4 regions of the Pseudoalteromonas sp. CF6-2 genome follow, and region 4 is predicted to be linked to each of the others. Evidence: predicted binding sites of a transcription regulator. Region 4 holds the regulator's gene; each other region holds the start of a gene.
What was found. Region 4 encodes sigma-54, which starts transcription at its own class of promoters, with help from an activator protein. Its sites were predicted from a motif close to GTTGGCACGNNNNTNGNNT; they were not measured.

Region 1 (5,098 bases), 570 kb from region 4:
AGCGATAAAACAAGGAGATTTCAACGGCAACATCGCCTAGTTGAAACTCAATTGCTAGCCAAGTTGACCCCCAAATTAGTACCGTGACAAGGTAAAGAGCGGCACTTTTCATAGTTAGTACTCAAAAGTTTAAAGTATGTTCATTTTAGGCCTCTTCTGTATACTTAACATATACAGAAAACTAAAAATATAACCTATACAGTTTGGTGTCCGATGTCACAAGTGATCAGTCGCAGTAATAGTGAGTTTTTATATCAACAGGTGATTCAGCTAATAAGAGATCTTTGCTCACAAGGGTCGCTATTACCTGGAGAGAAGTTACCGTCGCTGAGAAAAATGGCTGATAAGTTAAATGTAAGTATCCCAACAGTGAAACAAGCTTATCAACTTTTAGAAGGGCAAGGGTTGATAGAAGCCAAAGAAAAGTCAGGATACTTTTTAAAGTCTTCTCAATTAAATCAATCGCGGCCGAAACGAGTGAAGCTAAGTCGCGAGCCAATGATGGTGAATAAGCAAGGCTTGATTGAGCAAGTTTATAGTGCCATACATAAAGCCAATGTTGTGCCATTCGGTATTGCAAACCCTATTGCAGCAGCACCTACAGATAAAGCGCTAGCACGAACAATGCGACGTGTAATGACACTGGCTGGCGCATCGGCAATTAACTACGGCCCAATGGATGGGTTTGCACCGTTGAAAAAGCAATTGATCCATCGCTATTTAGACTTTGGTATTGGTGTTGATAGTGATGAATTGGTGATCACCAATGGCGCACAAGAGGCATTGGCAATAGCACTTAAATGTGTCGCTAAAGCTGGCGATATCATCGCCATTGAATCACCTTGTTATTTTGGCATTATTGAATTGATTGAAAGCTTAGGCTTAAAAGCGTTGGAAATCCCGCTGTGTCCTGATGAAGGGATTTGGCTAGATGACTTGGCGCAAGCACTCGATGAGCATGATATCAAAGCGTGTGTTCTTTCAACGTCGTTAAATAACCCCGTTGGTAGTTTTATGCCAGAGACTAAACGCGAGCAGTTAGTGACTCTTTTAGAAGAGCGTAACGTTGTGCTCATAGAAGATGATGTTTATGGCGATCTACATTTTACTGCTAAACGTGCTACGCCAGCGCAAGCTTATTCAAAAAAAGGCTTAGTGATCACCTGTGCGTCGTTTTCAAAAACGGCTGCACCAAGTTATCGTATTGGTTGGATCATTGCGGGCAAGTTTGCAGAGCAAGCAAGGCGTTATAAACGTGCTCTGAGTTGCTCTGCGCCACTCATTAATCAATGGACTCTGTATGAGTTTATCGCCAGTGGTGAGTACGATCGTAATCTGCGTTTGTTGAGGCAGCGCTTGAGTACAAATAAAGAACGTATGATTTGGTGCTTACAGCAATATATGCCAAGTTGTGCGCGCATTAGTAACCCGCAAGGTGGCTGTGTGATTTGGATTGATCTTGGGGGGCAGTATGATGCGGTAAAGTTATTCCATTTAGCGTTAGAGGCGGGGATCAGCATTACTCCAGGGTTAATATTTTCAGCAGGTAAAAAATACCGCAGCTGTTTTCGCTTAAGCTATGGTTTACCTTGGTCTGAGCATTTAGAACACGCAATTAAAACCTTGTCACAGCTCACAGTATTAGCCAAAAAATAAAAAGCGCAGAGCAGGCTCTGCGCAAAACCAAGTGCGTTGGTTCAGGGATATCTTACTCAGCATGCTGTTTAAATGTGAACAGCTGGTACTCTTTTAATTCAGGTACTAAAGCGACGAGCTCTTGCTCTTTATGGGCAATATCTGCAAAACTGCCACAGAGTGCATCGGCACGCTCTTCTAGTTGTGCGGCTTGAGTTTCTACGCGTGCTTCGATTTGTTCACCCATGTTTTCCATGCGCTGTTCAAAAGCATCCATATCACCACCTGAGCCGATTAGTTCAGAGCCAAGAGCAACTAAAATACTGCCCATTGATTGCATCATGGCTGACTCAACCGCTGATTCGATTTGCTCATCAAACTGATTTTCAAAGTTTTGGCCAAACTTTTCGAAATTTTGCTGACCCATAGTGAATGCACCTTGTTGATAGAAAGCGTTCTGCACTTCTACGCTGATGTCATCCATTAATTCAGAGATGTCGTTTAGGCCGTCAATGTTAAAAGCATTAGCAACTTCTTCGATTGCTACACCTGCGATTTTTACCCCATCAAGCGCGATGTTTGCCACCTCAGGGAGTTGGCTGCGTAAGCTGTCGGAATAAGCGGCAATAGCCGCTTGTTGTGAGGCATTGAGTGATACGCTTTCACCATCAATATATAAATTATTTTGGTTGATGATTTTCATAGTACGATTATCGGCTGTGTAAACTTCTAATTCGCTTGGCGTGATACGAACATCATTTTTAAATTCAACATCGCATTGCTCACCGCTAAATGAAATATTTGTAACATTATCGTTATGAGCCATAGCCGTTGTGGCGATAAATAAAGAACTTGCTAACAATAACTTTTTCATTTTTTTCTTTCCTGTTTGAAATGACAGAATTTAGTTATCAAATAGAGTGCCAAACTTTTAAAGTTATTTAATATCAATAGTTTGCTTGTTTTTGTTTATTTTGGGAAAAGAAATAGAAATAAAATTTTAACCATTTTTTGGTCAAATTAACCAAAAAATTCATATGCATAAATGAGTTTTATCGAAACGATAAAAAACTCTCACTTTTCAGAAATCGAATTTAGCGCTATTTATTCACAATATTGACATATCACCTATTTAGCATGGGGGTATGGCTTTATTTTGGTAGTTTTTAGGTACTAAATTACTACTGAGCTTTTTAAACTTTGCTAATTCATGGAACAAATTTAGAACCGTTGAATTGGTCTCAAACACTTTATGGAGTGGGTTGTGGGTAAGACATTTAGTTATGACGCGCTAGATGACGATTTTGTTGAAGACGAGTACGAAATGGTCGGGCGTAATCAACACGACAAGAAAAAGCAACGCGTTAAGAAGAAGTTGGAAGACTATCTTGAACAAAAACGCTTGCGAAGAAACTTAGGTGAAGATGATTTTGATGATTATTTGAACGACTAAGTATAAATTTAGATAAAGAGGCGCTGCGCCTCTTTATTGCTTTTTGACGTACGTTTTATTTATGTAATGCCGCGACAATGGTTGATTCTATTTGTTCTGGTTTTGTTAGTGGTGCAAAGCGTTTAATGGCTTTACCATCTTTGCCAATTAAAAACTTGGTAAAGTTCCATTTTATTTTGCGGGTGATAAAGCCTGGCAATTCGGACTTTAGATGTCGAAAAACGGGGTGTGCGTGTTCGCCGTTTACATCAACTTTGCTCATCATTAAAAAGCTGACACCATAGTTGATTAGACAGCCCTCTTTTATTTCTTTAGCATCACCAGGTTCTTGCTTACCAAATTGATTACAGGGAAAACCTATAATGACTAAGCCCTTATCATGGTATTTTTCATGTAGCTTTTGGAGCCCTTCATACTGTGGAGTAAAACCGCACTCACTGGCTGTGTTTACCACGAGCACAACCTTATTTTCAAAGTCAGAAAAGTCGATAGTTTGGCCTTGAAGGCTAGTAGCAGAAAGTTGGTAAAATTCGCTCATAATGATAACTTTTTATTATTGTTACACTGATTCTAACGTGCTTGAGATTTTTCTAAAAGCGTAAATTTTAATCAGCGAATGCATCGGTTAAATGCTCTATCAATAAACGTACGCGAAATGGTAATAGATCTTTACGAGGGTATACTAGCCAAGATGCATTATCGCTGACTTGAAACTCATCAAGTACACTTACTAATTGGCCATTATTCAAATAAGGTTCAACAATATCTAGAGCAAGGTGTGCAATACCAACACCCGCAACAGCGGCACTTAAAATAGCTTGTGGGTGGTTGCTACGCCAATTACCATCAATGCGAACCTCTTTAATTTGATTATCAATATTAAATCGCCAGCGCTTTCGCATAGTAATTAAACAATTATGCTCAGTGAGATCAAAAGGTGTTTTAAGAGCAGGGTGATTAGCTAAATACTCTGGGCTTGCAACGAGTGTCATTACGCGTTTACAGAGTGGTCGTGCAATTAAATTTGAGTCTTGCATTCTGCCAAAGCGAATGGCTAAGTCAAAACCTTCTTCAACTAAGTTAACGTTACGACTATTAAAGTCGAGATCGACTTCAACCTCAGGGTAGCGTTTGACAAACTCTGCGACTTTGGGAGCGACTTGGTTTGCTACAAATTCACCTGCGCCAGTAATACGTATTAGGCCTTTTGGTTGGCGTTGTTCACCCTGTAGTTGGTTGTTTGCATCAATCAATTCTTGGCGTATTGCTTTTAATTTTACTGCGTATTCACGCCCTGCATCAGTAAGGTTGATTTTACGTGTGGTGCGTTGAAATAATACCGAACCTAAACGACTTTCCAACTGTTGTACTTGCCGACTTATATGTGAGGTTGATACTTCCATAGCCTTGGCTGCATGTGTAAAGCTGCCATGCTCAACGACATATAAGAATTCTTCCAAGCCTTGCCACATTTTCGATCCTTAGGATGCTGCATCAAATTAAGACTATTTTATGCTGATTATTGTTGCATGTCTGCAAAAGTGATTATTTATTTTCATCCTTTATCCCTATATGAAAATAACTACAATAGTCGTGTCACTGATTAATACTCACAAATATGAGAGCGTAAGCATGTTAAATTTTAGCTTTGAGAATCCAACCAAAATTCATTTTGGTGAACAACAAATCAAAGAGATTCAAAATGAGATCCCAAAAAATGCCAAAGTACTAGTTACTTATGGCGGCGGCAGCATTAAGAAAAATGGTGTGTATGATCAAGTTAAAGCTGCATTAAGCGAGCATACTTGGTTTGAGTTTGCCGGTATTGAACCAAACCCTAGCTACCAAACATGTATGAAAGCAGTCGAACTAGTTAAAGAGCAGCAAATTGACTATATCCTCGCGGTTGGTGGTGGTTCTGTGGTTGATGGTAGCAAATTTATCGCAGCTGCAGCTGAGTTTGTTGGCGAACCATGGGATATTTTAGCAAAAGGCGCTGAAGTAAAGTCA
Region 2 (5,098 bases), 570 kb from region 4:
GCTGAAGCATATGTTGAAGTACAGATTGCTGCGCTTAGTGTAGACGACGACGGTACACTGAATATTGGTGATGAGTCTTATGACCTAGCTGATTACGCAGGTAACACTGAGCGTTTATCTGAAGACCTTGCTAAAGCTGGTTTTGATGTAACTTACGACGCAGACGCAAATACAATTGACCTAAAAGCAACTGATGTTGATGGTGTTGAGATTGTTGGTTCAACTGCGGGTACTGTTACTTTAGGTGGTACTGCAGCGGGTACGGGTGATGTATCTAAAACATCAGAGCTTCGCCTAACATCAACTCAGTCGTTCACAGTGGGTGATGACGGTACTGCGGATACAGCTGAGCTACTATCTGGTGCAACTTCAACGTTGAATGATGTTAACAGCATCGATATTTCAACAAGCCAAACATCTGCTCAAGAAGCAATTGATGTTATTGACTCGGCAATTGCACAGATTGATAGCCAACGTGCGAGCCTAGGTGCGGTTCAAAACCGTTTTGGTCACACAATCAGCAACCTTGCAAACATCTCTGAAAACGTATCTGCTTCACGTAGCCGTATTCAAGATACTGACTTTGCAACAGAAACTGCGCACATGACTAAAAACCAAATCTTGCAACAAGCAGGTACATCAATCTTGTCGCAAGCGAACCAATTACCACAAGCAGCGCTTAGCTTAATTGGTTAATAGTGTGATTAGTTACAACAACTAATGGTTAAGTCAGCATTAGTTAACTAAAATAAAAAGGAGATTGGCTTAGCTAATCTCCTTTTGTTGTATTAGCCATAGGGTAAAATGTTTAAGGAGGCGTTATGAGTGCAATAACCCAAAGCCCTGATTTTGCAGTGGCTCCGCAAAAAGCTGATGATAAGTTAGCTGCGAGTCCACAACTGACAGCAACGGCGGTTGATGAATCAAATAAAACGGAAAATACACTTCAACAACAAACAGAGCAAAATAATCAACAAGTGCAACAAAGCGGTGAAAAAGATGAGTTGGGCCGCGAGCAGCTTGAGAAAATGGCGCAACAATTGCAAGACTTCATGGGCGAAATGAATCGCAGTTTGCAGTTTCAAGTTGATGAAGAGTCGGGCCGTGATGTTATTAAAGTGGTTGATAAAAACAGTGGTGAGCTAATTAAGCAATACCCATCTGAAGAAGTGTTGAGCCTAGTGGCTAAACTTTCAGAAACCGCTGGTTTTTTAATTGATCAAACAGCTTAGCTTTTTGCTACTTTGATTTAAATAGGTAATTAAGAGGATGTGTTATGGCTATTTCATTTAATGGTTTAGGTTCAGGTTTAGCAGTATCAGATATTGTTGATGCGTTAGTTAATGCTGAGCGCACCCCTTTTACTTCACGTTTAAATAAAAGAGAAGCAACGTTAACAACGGATATTTCAGCAGCTGGTGCACTCAAATCAGCACTTGAAAAACTGCAAACCTCAATGGAAGCATTGGGCGATGTTGAAAACTACCAAAGAAGAAGTATTTCTGGTGGTGATGACTTTCTTTCCGTTGAGTCAGATAAAGATGCTCAGCCTGGTGGTTATAATGTAAAGGTTGATGCGCTCGCACAAGCACATAAGCTGTCATCACCAGCTTTTGCTGCGGATGAGCCGATTGGTAGTGGCGTTATTACCATTAGCTCAGGCGAGAATAGTTTTTCTACTGTATTGTCACCAACAAATACATTAGAGGATTTACGAGACCAAATAAATAATGGTCCATTCACGGGCACTGATAGTAATGACTCTGTGACAGCAACAATAGTAACAACGGACGCTGGACAGCATTTAGTATTAACAAGTAAAGAAACCGGTGAAGAAAATGCCATCAGCATTACAGTGCAAGATGGTGATGGTAACAACTCTGATACAGGTGGTCTTTCTCGCTTAGCATATGATGTATCAGATGCCGACCCTGCTAATCACGTCACTAACTTAACCGAAGTTGATGCCGCACAGAATGCACAAATTACCATTGATGGCACACTCACCGTGACGAGTAACACAAATGAGTTTAAGAATGTTATCGATGGCGTAGATATTACAGCTAAAAAAGCACATGGCACAGATGATGATGACAGCTCATTAAAAGTTACAGAGAATAATAGCAACATCAAGGCTGGCTTAAACAGTTTTATTGAAAGCTACAATGAGTTACTTGAGCTAAGCAAAAATCTTGGCCGCTCAGGCGAAGACGGAGCTGGTGTTATGGCTGGTGATTCTATGCTTCGTGGTGTGATGTCAAAACTTCGTCAACAGCTAACCAATGAAGTTGGCTTGAGTGATGGCAGTAGCTTGTCATTATCTAAGCTTGGGGTTGAAGCAGACCGTTACGGTAAACTGACCTTAGATACAGAACGCCTAGATGAGCAAGTAAAAGCAGATGTGGATTTAGTTCAAGAATTCTTTTTAGGTGACAATGAAGACGAGGGCGGCTTTGCGCAGTCGTTTGATGAGCTTATGAGCTTTTATACTGACTCTGATGGTATTGTTCAAAACAGAATTGACAGTAAACAAACTCAGTTAGATGGTTTAGATGATGAGCGCATTGATTTTGCAAGAAAAATGGAATCTTTAGAGTCTCGTTTATATGCACAATATAACAGCATGGATTTACTTGTTGCACAGCTAAACTCAACCAGCAGTTATGTTCAAGCACAGCTTGATAATATGCCTGGGGTTGTCAAAAAGAGTAATTAGTAAACTTAGCACCTTTCCTTATTTAAGCGCCAACTTCTTTGGCGCTTTTTAGTTTTTGGCGTACAAACTATTTTTTATCAAGTATTACGCTTTGCTTGAAAACCCTCACAAACATAATCAGTTTACCCACGTTGCACCCTTATGATGCTTCGAAAATGAATAACAAAAGTGGTATTAACCTAGGGGGTAGTCGCGACTTTATGTCGCGCAATTGAGACAGCACAAGTAATATTAACCCGTGATGTAGTCGCGACTTTATGTCGCGTAATTGAATAACAAAAGTGGTATTAACCTAGGATGTAGTCGCGACTTTATGTCGCGCAACTGATATAACAAAAGTGATATTAACCCATGATGTAGTCGCGACTTTATGTCGCGCAATTGATACAGCAAGAGTGATATTAATCAGTATCGTAGTTGCACCTTTATGTCGCGTAATTGAATAGCAAAAGTGATATTAACCCGTGATGTAGTCGCGCAATTGAGGTAATAAAAACAACTAAACGCTTGATTAGCGCTTAGTTGCTTTATATTTAGAGATAGCCTTGTTTGATTTTCGTTGGCTGAGAAGCTCTGCTTGTGTTTTGTCTCTTGCGCTTTTTAGTCTGGCCATGGCGGAAGAAATACGGGTTTGTATTGCTGAGAGCTCTTGTTCGGTTGGAGGTGTGCTACTTTCACACCAAGCCCTTAGCTTTTTATCGATAGCCACTAACGATTGGCTGGCAAGCTCAATCTCAGTTTTATCTATATGCTCTGAAAGGGCAGTGAGTTGCTCGTCCAGAGTCAGATTATCAGGCATTTTATTGATCAGCTTTAGGTGTGCGCTCATCTGCTGGAATGGCATCCCAGCCTTCTTTTATTTCTTTTACGATTCGAATAACGTCATCAATTGCATCAATATCATTATTGATATTTGCTTCTGTTAGACGGCGTTGGCAAAAGTCGTAAAGTGATAAAAGGTTATTAGAAATTTCTCCGCCTTTCTCAAAGTTTAAAGCGTCTTGTAAAGCGCCAAACAATAAAATGCTACTAGAGATATTCTCACCCTTTTTTTCCAGTTCTTTACGTTCAATAAAGCCCTTTGTTGCCGCTAATCTGCCAATGATATTATTGAAGATAAGGTTTATCTGCTCGTACGGTGTCATTTCGTTGATGTTGCTAACGCTAACCTGACTGTACTTTTTTACTGAGATGTGTGCCATGAGAAAATCCTATAATTAAAACACCAATTAATAAAACAAATCTAAGCAATATTAGTGCCATAGATAGTATCGGCAGAATTAACTTTTTCTTTATCTTAGTCTAGATGAATTATACAAATGTGCGTAGCTGCACTAAAGCAAAAACTTCTCTATTGAGTTAAGTTAGTAGTTTAGTATTGCTTTTTCTACTAAGTGACTATTTTTTGGCGTTGATGTCAATAAATTGCCGCTTTGCGCTTGCATCCCGTTCAAACTCGCTTACAATTTAAAAATTAACTAACCGAGTGGTAACTGTGGTTCGCCAATAATGATCTTAATTTTAGACAATAATAATAATCGTGCGATAGGTTTACATGCAGCACTTACCTTTATAGGTGAAGCTGTTCAATTGGTTGATGAGTCAACACTACAAACATTTTGTGAGAAGCATCAACAGCAAGAATGTATGGTGATTCTTGGGGCTTTACAGCAACTAAGCCATGAAACCGTTATAAAGCAGTTTCCTGCTATCCCATTCTTATTGATAGGTGAAACACTCAAGCCTTTATTGAGTATTGCTAACGTGGTGGGGTTAATTTGTGAACCCTTTAACCATGATGTAACTACCCAGCTTTTGCATGATTGTCAGCAATATCAACGTATGTTGCCAGGCGAGCATAAACAGTCTAAATCGCATAAATCATTTGATGGTTTAGTGGGTGAAACTGATGCAGTCAAAGACGTTCGCTTTTTAATTGAACAAGTCGCAAAAACAGATGCCAATGTGCTCATTTTAGGTGAATCTGGCACTGGTAAAGAAGTTGTTGCCCGTAATGTTCACTTATTGTCTAAGCGTAACACAGGACCATTTGTTCCAGTAAACTGCGGAGCAATCCCTGGGGAGTTACTTGAAAGTGAGTTATTTGGTCATGAAAAAGGCGCTTTTACAGGTGCGATTTCTGCACGTAAAGGTCGCTTCGAATTGGCCCAAGGTGGTACGCTCTTTTTAGATGAAATTGGTGACATGCCATTGCAAATGCAGGTGAAGTTACTACGTGTTTTACAAGAGAGAAGCTATGAGCGGGTAGGGGGGACTAAGCCTATTCAGGCTGATGTGCGCATCATTGCTGCAACCCACAGAAATCTTGAGGATATGATCGAAAAAGGGGATTTTCGTGAAGATCTTTTTTATCGCTTAAAT
Region 3 (5,098 bases), 1.5 Mb from region 4:
AATTCAAGGCCTGGCAATATCCCCGCTTTAATGCGCCACAGTACTGCAAGTACCAAAGCACAGGCGAGCACACCAACTTGTCTTATTGGCGTTGCCAATAATTGCGATGCGCTTTGTTTATCAAAACTTAGCCAAAGTATTAAAGCCACACAGCTCCATAAAGGGAGCTGCCATTGCATAGTGTCTATCATGCGTTAAATGTTGACCATATTGGCGCATGATCAGAAGGTTTTTCGATACCACGTAATTCGTAATCGATACCAGACTCAACACAACGCTCAGCAAGGGCTGGAGTTGCTAAAATTACATCGATACGTAGGCCTCGGTTGTCATCAAAACCTTTTGAGCGGTAATCAAACCACGAGTATTGTTCAACTTTTTCAGGGTAAAGTTCACGGAAGGTATCTTTAAAGCCCCAGTTTAATAATGTACTTAACCATTCACGCTCTTCTGGTTGAAAAGAGCACTTACCAGTCTTTAACCAGCGTTTGCGGTTTGGTTCACCAATACCAATGTCGAGATCAGTAGGTGAAATATTAATGTCGCCCATCACAATAACATCTTCCTCAGGCGTGTGATTGACTTCTAAGTGGGTCATTAAATCTTTATAGAACTGACGTTTGTAAGGGAATTTAATTTCGTGAGCAATATTATCGCCCTGTGGAAAGTAACCATTCATAACAGTTAAGTCACGGCCATTCTGTTGGGTTACAGTCACGCTGATCATACGACGTTGCGACTCGTCTGTATCAGTTGCAAAGCCTTTCATTACCGATTTAGGTTCTTGTTTACATAACATTGCCACGCCGTAATGGGCTTTTTGACCGTGAAAATAAACGTGATAACCCATTTTTTGCACGTCTTCGAGTGGGAAAGCTTCATCATGAACTTTGATTTCTTGTAAGCCAATGATATCTGGTTGATGTTTATCTATCACCGCTTGTAGTTGATGTAAGCGAGCGCGAAGTCCATTTATGTTGAACGAGATAACCTTCATCATGCACCTTAGTTTATTTTTCTTTAAAGGAAGTAACGTAATTCTACCATCAAATGTGGCGCTATTCATGAGCAAAGAAAGAAAAATGCACTGTTTAAATGTTGATCAATTGAGGGTTTAGTTAAACGCATTGTTAACTCGATATTAATTAAAATATTAAATAATATATTTAATTGATTTGTTCTTTTTTGTTTATATAATGCGCGCAGATTAACCGTTCAAATTATGTACACTTAAAAGGTAAACCATGAAAAAACAATTAGTGATGCTTTCACTTGCATGTATCTCATTTGGCTCATTGGCAAGCAATCCACAATATTTCTCAGCTGATAATCGTATTGAATCTAAGTTATGTAGTCTGAGTGCAAACGAAGGGTTTACCGCTGCACGTAAAGAAGCGACAAAGCATGGTATTGCGATGTCGCGTTTTTCTAAAAGTATTGAGTGTAATGGTGTCGACATTCGTGACATTGCTAAAAAAGCAGAGTCACAAAAAGCGACTTCGAAAGTATCAGTTGAAGTTTTTGCTAAAAATGAGCAAAAAGAAACGCAACTTTGCATCACAGCACTTAAGCAAGGTTTGACACCTGTACGTGAAAAAATTGGTAACTTAAATACCTTAAAATGTAACGGTGAAGCAGTAACAGAGTTCGTTAAGCGTTACCAAAACGCGGCTATTTAATCGGTATGTTAAACTTATTTGTAAAAAGCGCTCTTTGGAGCGCTTTTTTTATGAAAAAATTACAGTAAGTATGAAAAGCTTGCTAAATCATAGTCTTAACCACAACTTAACTGCTTTCTAAGTGCTTGATTTTAGGCTGTAAGGTGTTTTGGCATTCAACTTGTATTAGTCCAAGCGAATCTAATCGACTACAAGGAAATGTCTTATGAACAAGTTAACTCTAGCATCAACAATTTTAGCGGCTCTTAGTCTTTCAGCATGCTCTGCAAGCAACTCTTTAGCAAAAATAGACAGCGATTTTGGCAGTTTAGATAATGATAACGATGGTTACATCTCTAAAACAGAAGCAGATGATGATGCAATTTGGGCACATTTTTCAAATATCGATACTAATATGGATGAACAAATCAGCCGAAGTGAGTTTAATGCTTACATGCAGCTTAATACGGGTAAAGTTGCGGAAGATAGCGAAGTCTCTGAGTCGGCGTTTAAAGCTGAAATAGCTCAATTTGATCCTATCGAAAATGATTTTAAATCCTTAGATAACGATAAAAATGGTTATATCTCGGTTGAAGAGGCTGATGATGACGATATTGCCAACCATTTTGGGTATATGGATACTAATAAGGACAAGCGCGTAAGCCGTAATGAGTTTATTAGCTACATCACTGAACATGGTAGTGATGTTGCTGAAGATGACGCATTAGACATGGTTAAAAAAAGCTCGTAATTTAGCTCAAATATAAACATTGTTTGGAGCCAGTGTATTACACTGGCTTTTTTTGTAATAATTTTTCCAACCTAGCAAGACTTCTGTCATAATAGAGCGTTAGTGATTTAAATGACCTATAGTAACCCATGGCCGCAAAACGTATTAATGATGAACAGTTAGTCGAAATCATAGAAGCCGCGATTTTTGTAGCAGGTAAACCTTTATCTAAACGTCATTTAAAAGAGACAGTATTGGCTGATTTAAGCGTTTCTATGGCACGCATTAATAATGCAATTGAAAACATTCAAACCCATTATCAAACACGCGGCATAAAATTGGTTGAAGTTGGCAGCGGTTATCGATTTCAGGCCTGCGCAAGCTTAGCACCATGGCTTGCAAATCTTTGGCAAGAGCGCGCACCTAAATACTCAAGAGCACTATTAGAAACATTATCTTTGATTGCCTACAGGCAACCCATTACGCGTGGTGAAATCGAACAAGTACGAGGGGTTACTGTCGGCTCAGGGATTATTAAAACCTTATTAGAAAGAGAGTGGATAAGGGTTGTAGGCCACAAAGAGGTACCAGGACGTCCGGCTTTGTATGCTACAACATCCGCTTTCTTAGACTATTTTTCATTAGCTGGTTTAGATGAATTACCACCCTTACCTGAATTACAGGAAAGTAAAATTAACCAGCTTTTGAGCGATCCTTCTGTGAGAGAACTATCTGAATGAGTAATGTAGAAACTGAAAAGTTACAAAAAGTATTGGCCCGTGCTGGTGTGGGCTCACGTCGTGAGATGGAAAAATACATTGATGCAAATCGAGTAAGTGTCAATGGCAAAGTGGCTCGTTTGGGCGATCGTGTTGAAGCAACTGATGTAATTCGTGTTGATGGACATGTAGTAAAAGTTGAAGATAAAGCTGACCGGATTTGTCGTGTGCTTATGTATAACAAGCCAGAAGGCGAGTTATGTACTCGCAAAGATCCTGAAGGTCGCCGTACTGTGTTCGATCGTCTCCCTAAAGTAGATGGTGAGCGTTGGATTGCTGTAGGTCGACTGGATATTAATACCGCTGGATTAATGTTGTTTACCAATGATGGTGAGCTTGCTAATCGCCTTATGCATCCCAGCTATGAAGTAGAGCGCGAATATTCTGCACGGGTATTTGGTGAAGTAACGAATGAGACCTTACGTAACTTAACCAAAGGGGTTGAACTGGATGATGGACCTGCGAAATTTTTAAATATTAAACCATTAGGTGGTGAAGGAATAAATCGTTGGTTTAATGTTACCTTAACCGAGGGACGCAACCGCGAAGTTCGTCGTTTATGGCAATCACAAGATGTGGAAGTATCTCGTCTTATTCGTATTCGTTACGGTAAGTTAGAGCTAGATAAACGCTTGCCTCAAGGTGGGTGGGCAGAGCTTGATTTGGATACAGTTAACTATTTGCGTAAAACTGTTCAATTGGGTCGTGAAACGCAAACAAAATTATCAGTTATACCTGAAAAGCGTAAAGAAAAACGGGCCAAGATAAACCAAATTCGTAAAGCTGTTAAAAAGCATAATCAACGCGTTAAGCAGCCTAAGCGTCGTTAGATACTAGAAAATAAAAAACCTTACTCGAGAGTAAGGTTTTTTATTGGTTAATCATTCGTCAACAGCACAAAAGTTATTTTTGTTGCGCATCTAAAGATTGACCATTGATATCTTTTGAGTCATCACTCATTAGATAAAGGTAAGTAGGCATAAGATCCTCAGGGGTTGCTAACTTATCTTTATCTTCTCCTGGATATGCTGATGCACGCATAGACGTACGCGTCGCGCCTGGGTTAATGCAGTTAATGCGGATATTTGTTTTTTCTACTTCACAAGCCCATGTTTGCATCATGCCTTCTACTGCAAACTTTGAAATAGCATATGCACCCCAAAATTCGCGACCTTGGCGACCTACACCTGAAGAGGTAAAAATAACCGATGCGCTAGGTGATTTTCTTAAAATAGGGAACATGTACTTAGTGATAAGTGCCTGTGCGGTAACATTAACCTTCATGATGTTTTCAAATGTTGACACGCAGAAGTGCTCAAGCGGACCAAGCGAACCTAGAATACCTGCATTGTTTACTAAGCCATCAAGTTTGCCGAATTGCTGTTCGATTGTTGCAGCAAGGTCACGATAGTTTTGTTTTGTAGCACCTTTAAGATCCATTGGAACAATCGCTGGCTGAGGGCCGCCTGCATTAACGATTTCATCGTAAACAGCTTCTAGTTTGCTGGTTGTTTTACCAAGCAAAATGATCGTAGCACCATGTTTTGCATAGGTTAAGGCTGCTACGCGACCAATGCCATCACCAGCACCAGTAATTAAAATAACTTTGTCTTTTAGCGCGTTTTCTGCGGCTTTGTAATTGTGCATAAAAGTACCATCGGTTAAATTTTTCCATATTTTACCATAGCAAAAAGCCAAGTTATCGAATTTATTGCAAATTAAGGTGGCGAAAATTAAAACTTTACGTTAACTTTAACTGGTCTAATGTCTTATTAATAACCTAATTACATTAAATTAACTTAACTAAAGGTATCTTTTTAGCTACTTTTAAATATGAACACACAATAACAATAAGATTTTCGCGGAGCGATATTATGAAAAAAATGCTACTTTCACTGGCCGTTGCAACAGCCATTACAGGTTGCGGTGGA
Region 4 (5,098 bases):
GAAAGTGCTTGGGTCGCTCTTTCTCTATCTTGCGTATCCATAGCCCCGACAACATCTTGATAAACAGTATCAGGTAAGCTACGAAGTACTTCACCTAAGTCATCATCGTCCATGTCCTCAGTTGCGGCGGCAATATGCTCAGGTTCCATCTGGGCAATAATGCCAAGGCGTACATCTTCTGAAAGCTCTTCAAGTACGTCACCACGTACATCTGGATCAACGAGTTGCCACAACATGCGGCGGATTTTATGAGGAGATGACTCAAGTAACAGTGCTGTATCGCAAGGTGCTGTTTTAGCTAGCATACCGCGCACTTGAACAAATTGACCACTATTAAGTGACTTGGTCACCTGTTTAAGTTGTTGTAGTGGGTAATCTTGTTCAAAGGCTTCTGGCATTGGCGTCCTTACAACTAAAAAAGTGAGCTCTGGCTAAATAAATACAGCATAGTTGCACAATAATAAATTTGCTGAGTTATCGTTTAAAGCAACCATTATATTAAGAATATTTGTTATATAAGATGAACGAATGACTTAAAAGTAAGATATTTAAGAGGAATTTAAATACCTAAGTTAAGTTTAACGCAAATCTTTCGTGCTTAGCAAATGCTATTCTTGCTCATGAAAGCGTTGTGCTATTAATTCACCTATTGCATTAAGTGCAGCAGTTGCATCAGGGCCTTCGCATACAACGCGTACTTCTTTACCTTGGCTGCTTTCTAATAACATTAGAGCAAGTACACTGTCACCTTCAGCTTCTTTGTCATCTTGATATAACATAATTTTAGCATCAAATTGAAGTGCAAGTTGTGCAAGTACAGTTGCTGCCCGAGCGTGTAAGCCAAGTTTGTTTTGAATTAAAAACGTATTTTCAGCATACATGTTAAAGCCCTTATTATAAGTCTTGCTCACGATGGCGAATTTTTACATTTGCATGGCTTTTCGCGAAACTTTCACCAATCGTCTGTGCTAAGTAAACCGAGCGATGCTGTCCACCTGTGCAGCCAATTGCGATCGTTAAATAGCTGCGGTTATTACGTTCAAGGTGTGGTAACCACGTTTGCACAAAGGTTTGAATCTGCCAAGTGAATTTTTGCACTATGCTATGGCTTGCAAGGTAATCTTTAACTGGTTGGTCGAGACCCGTAAGTGGCTTAAGATCTGGCTCCCAGTGTGGGTTTGGTAAAAAGCGTGCATCAAATACATAGTCAGCTTCTTTCGGGATACCATGCTTAAAGCCAAATGACATAAAGGTAATAATAAGCTTTTTGTCTTTTTTACCGAGAATCTTCTCACGAATTGACTCTGCTAGCTGATGTACACTTAAATCCGTTGTGTCGATCATAAAGTCGGCGCGGGTAATTAGTACATCGAGCAGTATTTTTTCTTGCTTAATTGCTAAATCGAGTGGTAAAGAATCTAAAGAAAGCGGATGTAAACGTCTTGTCTCAGAGAAACGTCTAATGAGTGTTTGATCATCACTATCAAGGTAAAATAAGGTTGGATTGGCGAAACCTGGCAAGTATTCAAGAATATCATTAAATTCTTGTTGCTCTTTTGGCAGGTTACGTACGTCGATACTGACTGCTATTTTGTCGTAATTATCAGAGACGCTGCGCACTAGCGAAGGTAATAGGTTTACAGGAATATTATCAACGCAATAATAACCAAGATCCTCAAGGACTCGTAAAGCGACTGATTTACCTGAGCCAGAACGGCCACTGATAATAATTAATTCCATTTATGCCTCTGATGCAATAACTTGAAACAGTTCCTGATCGGTTTTAGCGCTGCGTAACTGTTTACAAAATTCTTTGTCTTTTAGTCTATCAGCAATTGTTGATAAGGTCTTTAAATGAAGTTGGCAGTCTCCATCAGGTACGATGAGTGCAACAAAAATATCAACAGGGCGGTTGTCAATTGCATCAAAGTTAATTGGAGATTCGCTCACTATAATAAACGCATGCGGTTTATCAGCACCTGACATACGACCATGCGGAATAGCAATACCTCTACCAATTCCTGTGCTCCCCAATTTTTCTCGATTGAGTAAAGCATTAAGAATATCTTGCTGCGATAGATGAGGAAGCTGCTCATGAGCGAGTTCGCTGATAAATTCGAGAATTCTTTTTTTGCTATTAAAAAGGACCGCAGCTTTGCTGCAGTCCTGGCTAGTAAGTGAACTAAGTTTCATAATTTAGTGTCGAGCTAATTTCTCTTTGTGTTTAATTACTTGGCGATCAAGCTTATCAATTAGCGAGTCGATGGCCGCGTACATATCTTGATGCTCTGTAGAGGCAAACAGTTCGCCTCCGTTTACATGTAAAGTTGCTTCTGCTTTTTGACTTAATTTTTCTACGTCTAAAATGACATGAACATTATTAATATGATCAAAATGCCTTTCTAGTTTCGCAAACTTGGTGTTTACATAGTCTTTTAATGAATCTGTGATTTCTACATGACGACCAGTTAGGTTTAGTTGCATAAGCATTTTCCTTCTATGTAAAACGTCTAAATCAAGCTTTTACGCTGATTAGACGGCGGTATTGCTAGAGACTCTCGGTATTTTGCAATTGTACGTCTAGCTACTTTAATTCCTTGCTCAGCCAATATATCTGCAATCTTACTATCACTCAATGGCTTCGCTGAGTTTTCTGCGGCAATAAGCTTTTTGATTAAAGCGCGTATTGCCGTTGATGAACACTCGCCACCATTTTCTGTGCTGACGTGGCTTGAGAAGAAATATTTCAACTCAAAAATACCCCTTGGGGTATGCATATATTTTTGCGTTGTAACCCGTGAAATCGTCGATTCATGCATTTCGACCATTTCAGCGACATCATTTAGCACCATCGGTTTCATCGCCTCAGGGCCGTGTTCAAAGAAAGCCTGTTGTTGTTGAACAATACAGTTCGTTACTTTTAATAAAGTATCATTCCGGCTCTCTAAGCTTTTAATAAACCACTTAGCTTCTTGCAGATGAGAGCGAATAAACTGACTGTCGCTGCTTGATTTTACAGAGCGTGACATAGCCGCATATTGGCTATTCACTCTGATCTTTGGCATACAGTCAGGGTTAAGCTCAACGACCCAACGACCTTTTACTTTTTTTACTGATACGTCGGGTATGACGTATTCAGACTCTTCACGTACGATGCTATCCGCGGGCTTAGGGTTCAAGCTATGGATAAGCGTCATGACTTCTTTTAGCTCGTTTTCTTTAAGCTTAGTCTTTTTCATCAAAGTACGATAGTCGCGACTTGCTAATAATTCGATGTGCTCAGATAAAACCATTTTAGTTTCAGCCAAATAAGGTGTATCTGCATCGAATTGACGAAGTTGAATACATAGGCACTCTTGTAAACTGCGAGCACCAATGCCGACAGGATCAAATAGCTGTATTCTTTTTAGGACCGCTTCGACTTCATCAAGTTCTATTTCTTCTTCTTCATCATCGTTTTGATTAAAGCTTTCAACAATATCCTCACAACTGACGGTTAAAATACCTGAGTCATCAATAGCTTCGACTATAGCAACAGCAATTGCTTCATCAGTTGGACTAAATGGGGTCAACTGTAGTTGCCACATCAGATATTCGTGGAGAGTTTCGGTTGACGCACCTTGATAAATAGACTCATCTTCTGGCATTGGCCCTGAAGAGGTTGAAGGAGCTGCACTCATGTACTCATCCCACGTGACGTCCATTGCTAGGTCGTCACTAACGGTATCTTTATTGAGTGCATCACTGCTTTCTTGCTCGTACTCACTTGGTGCTTCTTCTGCCGTAGCAGTGACTTGTGAATCATCAGAGTCAGATTTTTGTTCGTTTTTACCGATTACGTCTTCACTGTAATCCGCTTCTTCCACTTCAAGTAGAGGATTACTATCAAGCGCTTCTTGTATTTCTTGCTGGAGATCCAATGTACTAAGTTGCAATAAGCGAATGGCTTGTTGCAGTTGTGGAGTCATTGTAAGTTGCTGGCCCATGCGCAGCTGTAATGATTGCCTCATGTATCCCTAACAATCCTTTTTAAATCATTTATTGATACTAATTTGAGTCAATATCAATATGTTGTCATTATTGTAAGTCTAGCAGATGCTCTAGTCGGTGGTGTATTGGTTACAACCTGAATTGCTCGCCTAGATAAACATCGCGTACGGTTTGGTCTGCTAATACGTGTTCAGGCGTGCCTGATGCAATTAGCTCCCCATGAGAAACAATGTAGGCTTTTTCACAAACATCAAGGGTTTCTCGAACATTATGGTCAGTTATTAGTACACCGATACCACGGTTTTTCAAATGCTCTATAATTTTCTTTATATCTAACACTGAAATTGGATCAACACCAGCAAAAGGCTCATCTAGCAGAATAAATTTTGGATCTGCGGCTAATGCTCGCGCGATTTCAACACGGCGACGCTCGCCTCCTGATAGCGCCATACCTTGGCTATCTCGAATGTGCTGAATACTAAATTCATCAAGCAGGTTATTGAGTGTTTCTTCTCGTTGCTGTTTTTTAAGATCTTTACGTGTTTCAAGAATCGCCATCAGATTTTGGTAGACCGTCAACTTTCTAAAAATGGATGATTCTTGGGGTAAATAGCCAATACCTAATCGAGCGCGATTGTGCATGGGTAATAAAGTGATGTCGTTGTCATCAATACTAATTTTACCTTTGTCGCTTGGCACTAGCCCAACAATCATGTAGAAGGTGGTGGTTTTACCTGCACCATTAGGGCCTAGTAGGCCAACAATACTGCCAGCTTCGACTTCTAGTCCCACATTTTTGACAACTTGGCGGCCTTTATAGCTCTTTGCTAACAGCTCTGCTTTTAATGTACTCATGGCTGGCCTTTATCATCTTTTTTATTATCAACAGGCACTAAGATTGTATGCACACGATCCGTTGAATTTTCGTCTTTTTCAGCACTAATGAGTTGTTGTTCCATGTCATAAGTTATACTTTTTGCACTGACTTTTTGCCCTGCTTGTGTCACTTGTGCATCGCCAACTAAAGTGAGTAAACGCTTTGCTACATCGTAACGTACTTCGTCTGCACTGGCGCTCATAACCGTGCCATCTTCTTGTTTTTCTTCAA

Region 1: the regulator sigma-54 is predicted to act here: its motif matches at 2,545-2,563, upstream of L3Q70_RS00345 (YggN family protein).
Region 2: the regulator sigma-54 is predicted to act here: its motif matches at 3,962-3,980, upstream of fliS (flagellar export chaperone FliS).
Region 3: the regulator sigma-54 is predicted to act here: its motif matches at 1,827-1,845, upstream of L3Q70_RS07405 (EF-hand domain-containing protein).

The regions. Positions count from the first base shown of each region.
Region 1 covers NZ_CP091442.1:60,453-65,550, forward strand. The annotation lists gene L3Q70_RS00335 (EamA family transporter) at 1-112, opposite strand, end outside; gene L3Q70_RS00340 (PLP-dependent aminotransferase family protein) at 223-1,656, shown strand; gene L3Q70_RS00345 (YggN family protein) at 1,709-2,509, opposite strand; gene L3Q70_RS00350 (hypothetical protein) at 2,900-3,088, shown strand; gene L3Q70_RS00355 (glutathione peroxidase) at 3,144-3,626, opposite strand; gene L3Q70_RS00360 (LysR family transcriptional regulator) at 3,694-4,560, opposite strand; gene L3Q70_RS00365 (iron-containing alcohol dehydrogenase) at 4,721-5,098, shown strand, end outside.
Region 2 covers NZ_CP091442.1:2,536,478-2,541,575, reverse strand. The annotation lists gene L3Q70_RS11840 (flagellin) at 1-696, shown strand, start outside; gene L3Q70_RS11835 (flagellar protein FlaG) at 822-1,232, shown strand; gene fliD (flagellar filament capping protein FliD) at 1,277-2,716, shown strand; gene L3Q70_RS11825 (hypothetical protein) at 3,228-3,515, opposite strand; gene fliS (flagellar export chaperone FliS) at 3,517-3,918, opposite strand; gene L3Q70_RS11815 (sigma-54 dependent transcriptional regulator) at 4,226-5,098, shown strand, end outside.
Region 3 covers NZ_CP091442.1:1,587,426-1,592,523, forward strand. The annotation lists gene L3Q70_RS07390 (energy-coupling factor ABC transporter permease) at 1-191, opposite strand, end outside; gene xthA (exodeoxyribonuclease III) at 188-997, opposite strand; gene L3Q70_RS07400 (exonuclease III) at 1,245-1,679, shown strand; gene L3Q70_RS07405 (EF-hand domain-containing protein) at 1,885-2,409, shown strand; gene scpB (SMC-Scp complex subunit ScpB) at 2,538-3,128, shown strand; gene rluB (23S rRNA pseudouridine(2605) synthase RluB) at 3,125-3,997, shown strand; gene L3Q70_RS07420 (YciK family oxidoreductase) at 4,071-4,814, opposite strand; gene L3Q70_RS07425 (VolA/Pla-1 family phospholipase) at 5,042-5,098, shown strand, end outside.
Region 4 covers NZ_CP091442.1:3,110,753-3,115,850, reverse strand. The annotation lists gene mgtE (magnesium transporter) at 1-398, opposite strand, end outside; gene L3Q70_RS14405 (HPr family phosphocarrier protein) at 609-881, opposite strand; gene rapZ (RNase adapter RapZ) at 895-1,740, opposite strand; gene ptsN (PTS IIA-like nitrogen regulatory protein PtsN) at 1,741-2,193, opposite strand; gene hpf (ribosome hibernation promoting factor) at 2,197-2,484, opposite strand; gene L3Q70_RS14385 (RNA polymerase factor sigma-54) at 2,511-4,010, opposite strand; gene lptB (LPS export ABC transporter ATP-binding protein) at 4,120-4,845, opposite strand; gene lptA (lipopolysaccharide transport periplasmic protein LptA) at 4,842-5,098, opposite strand, start outside.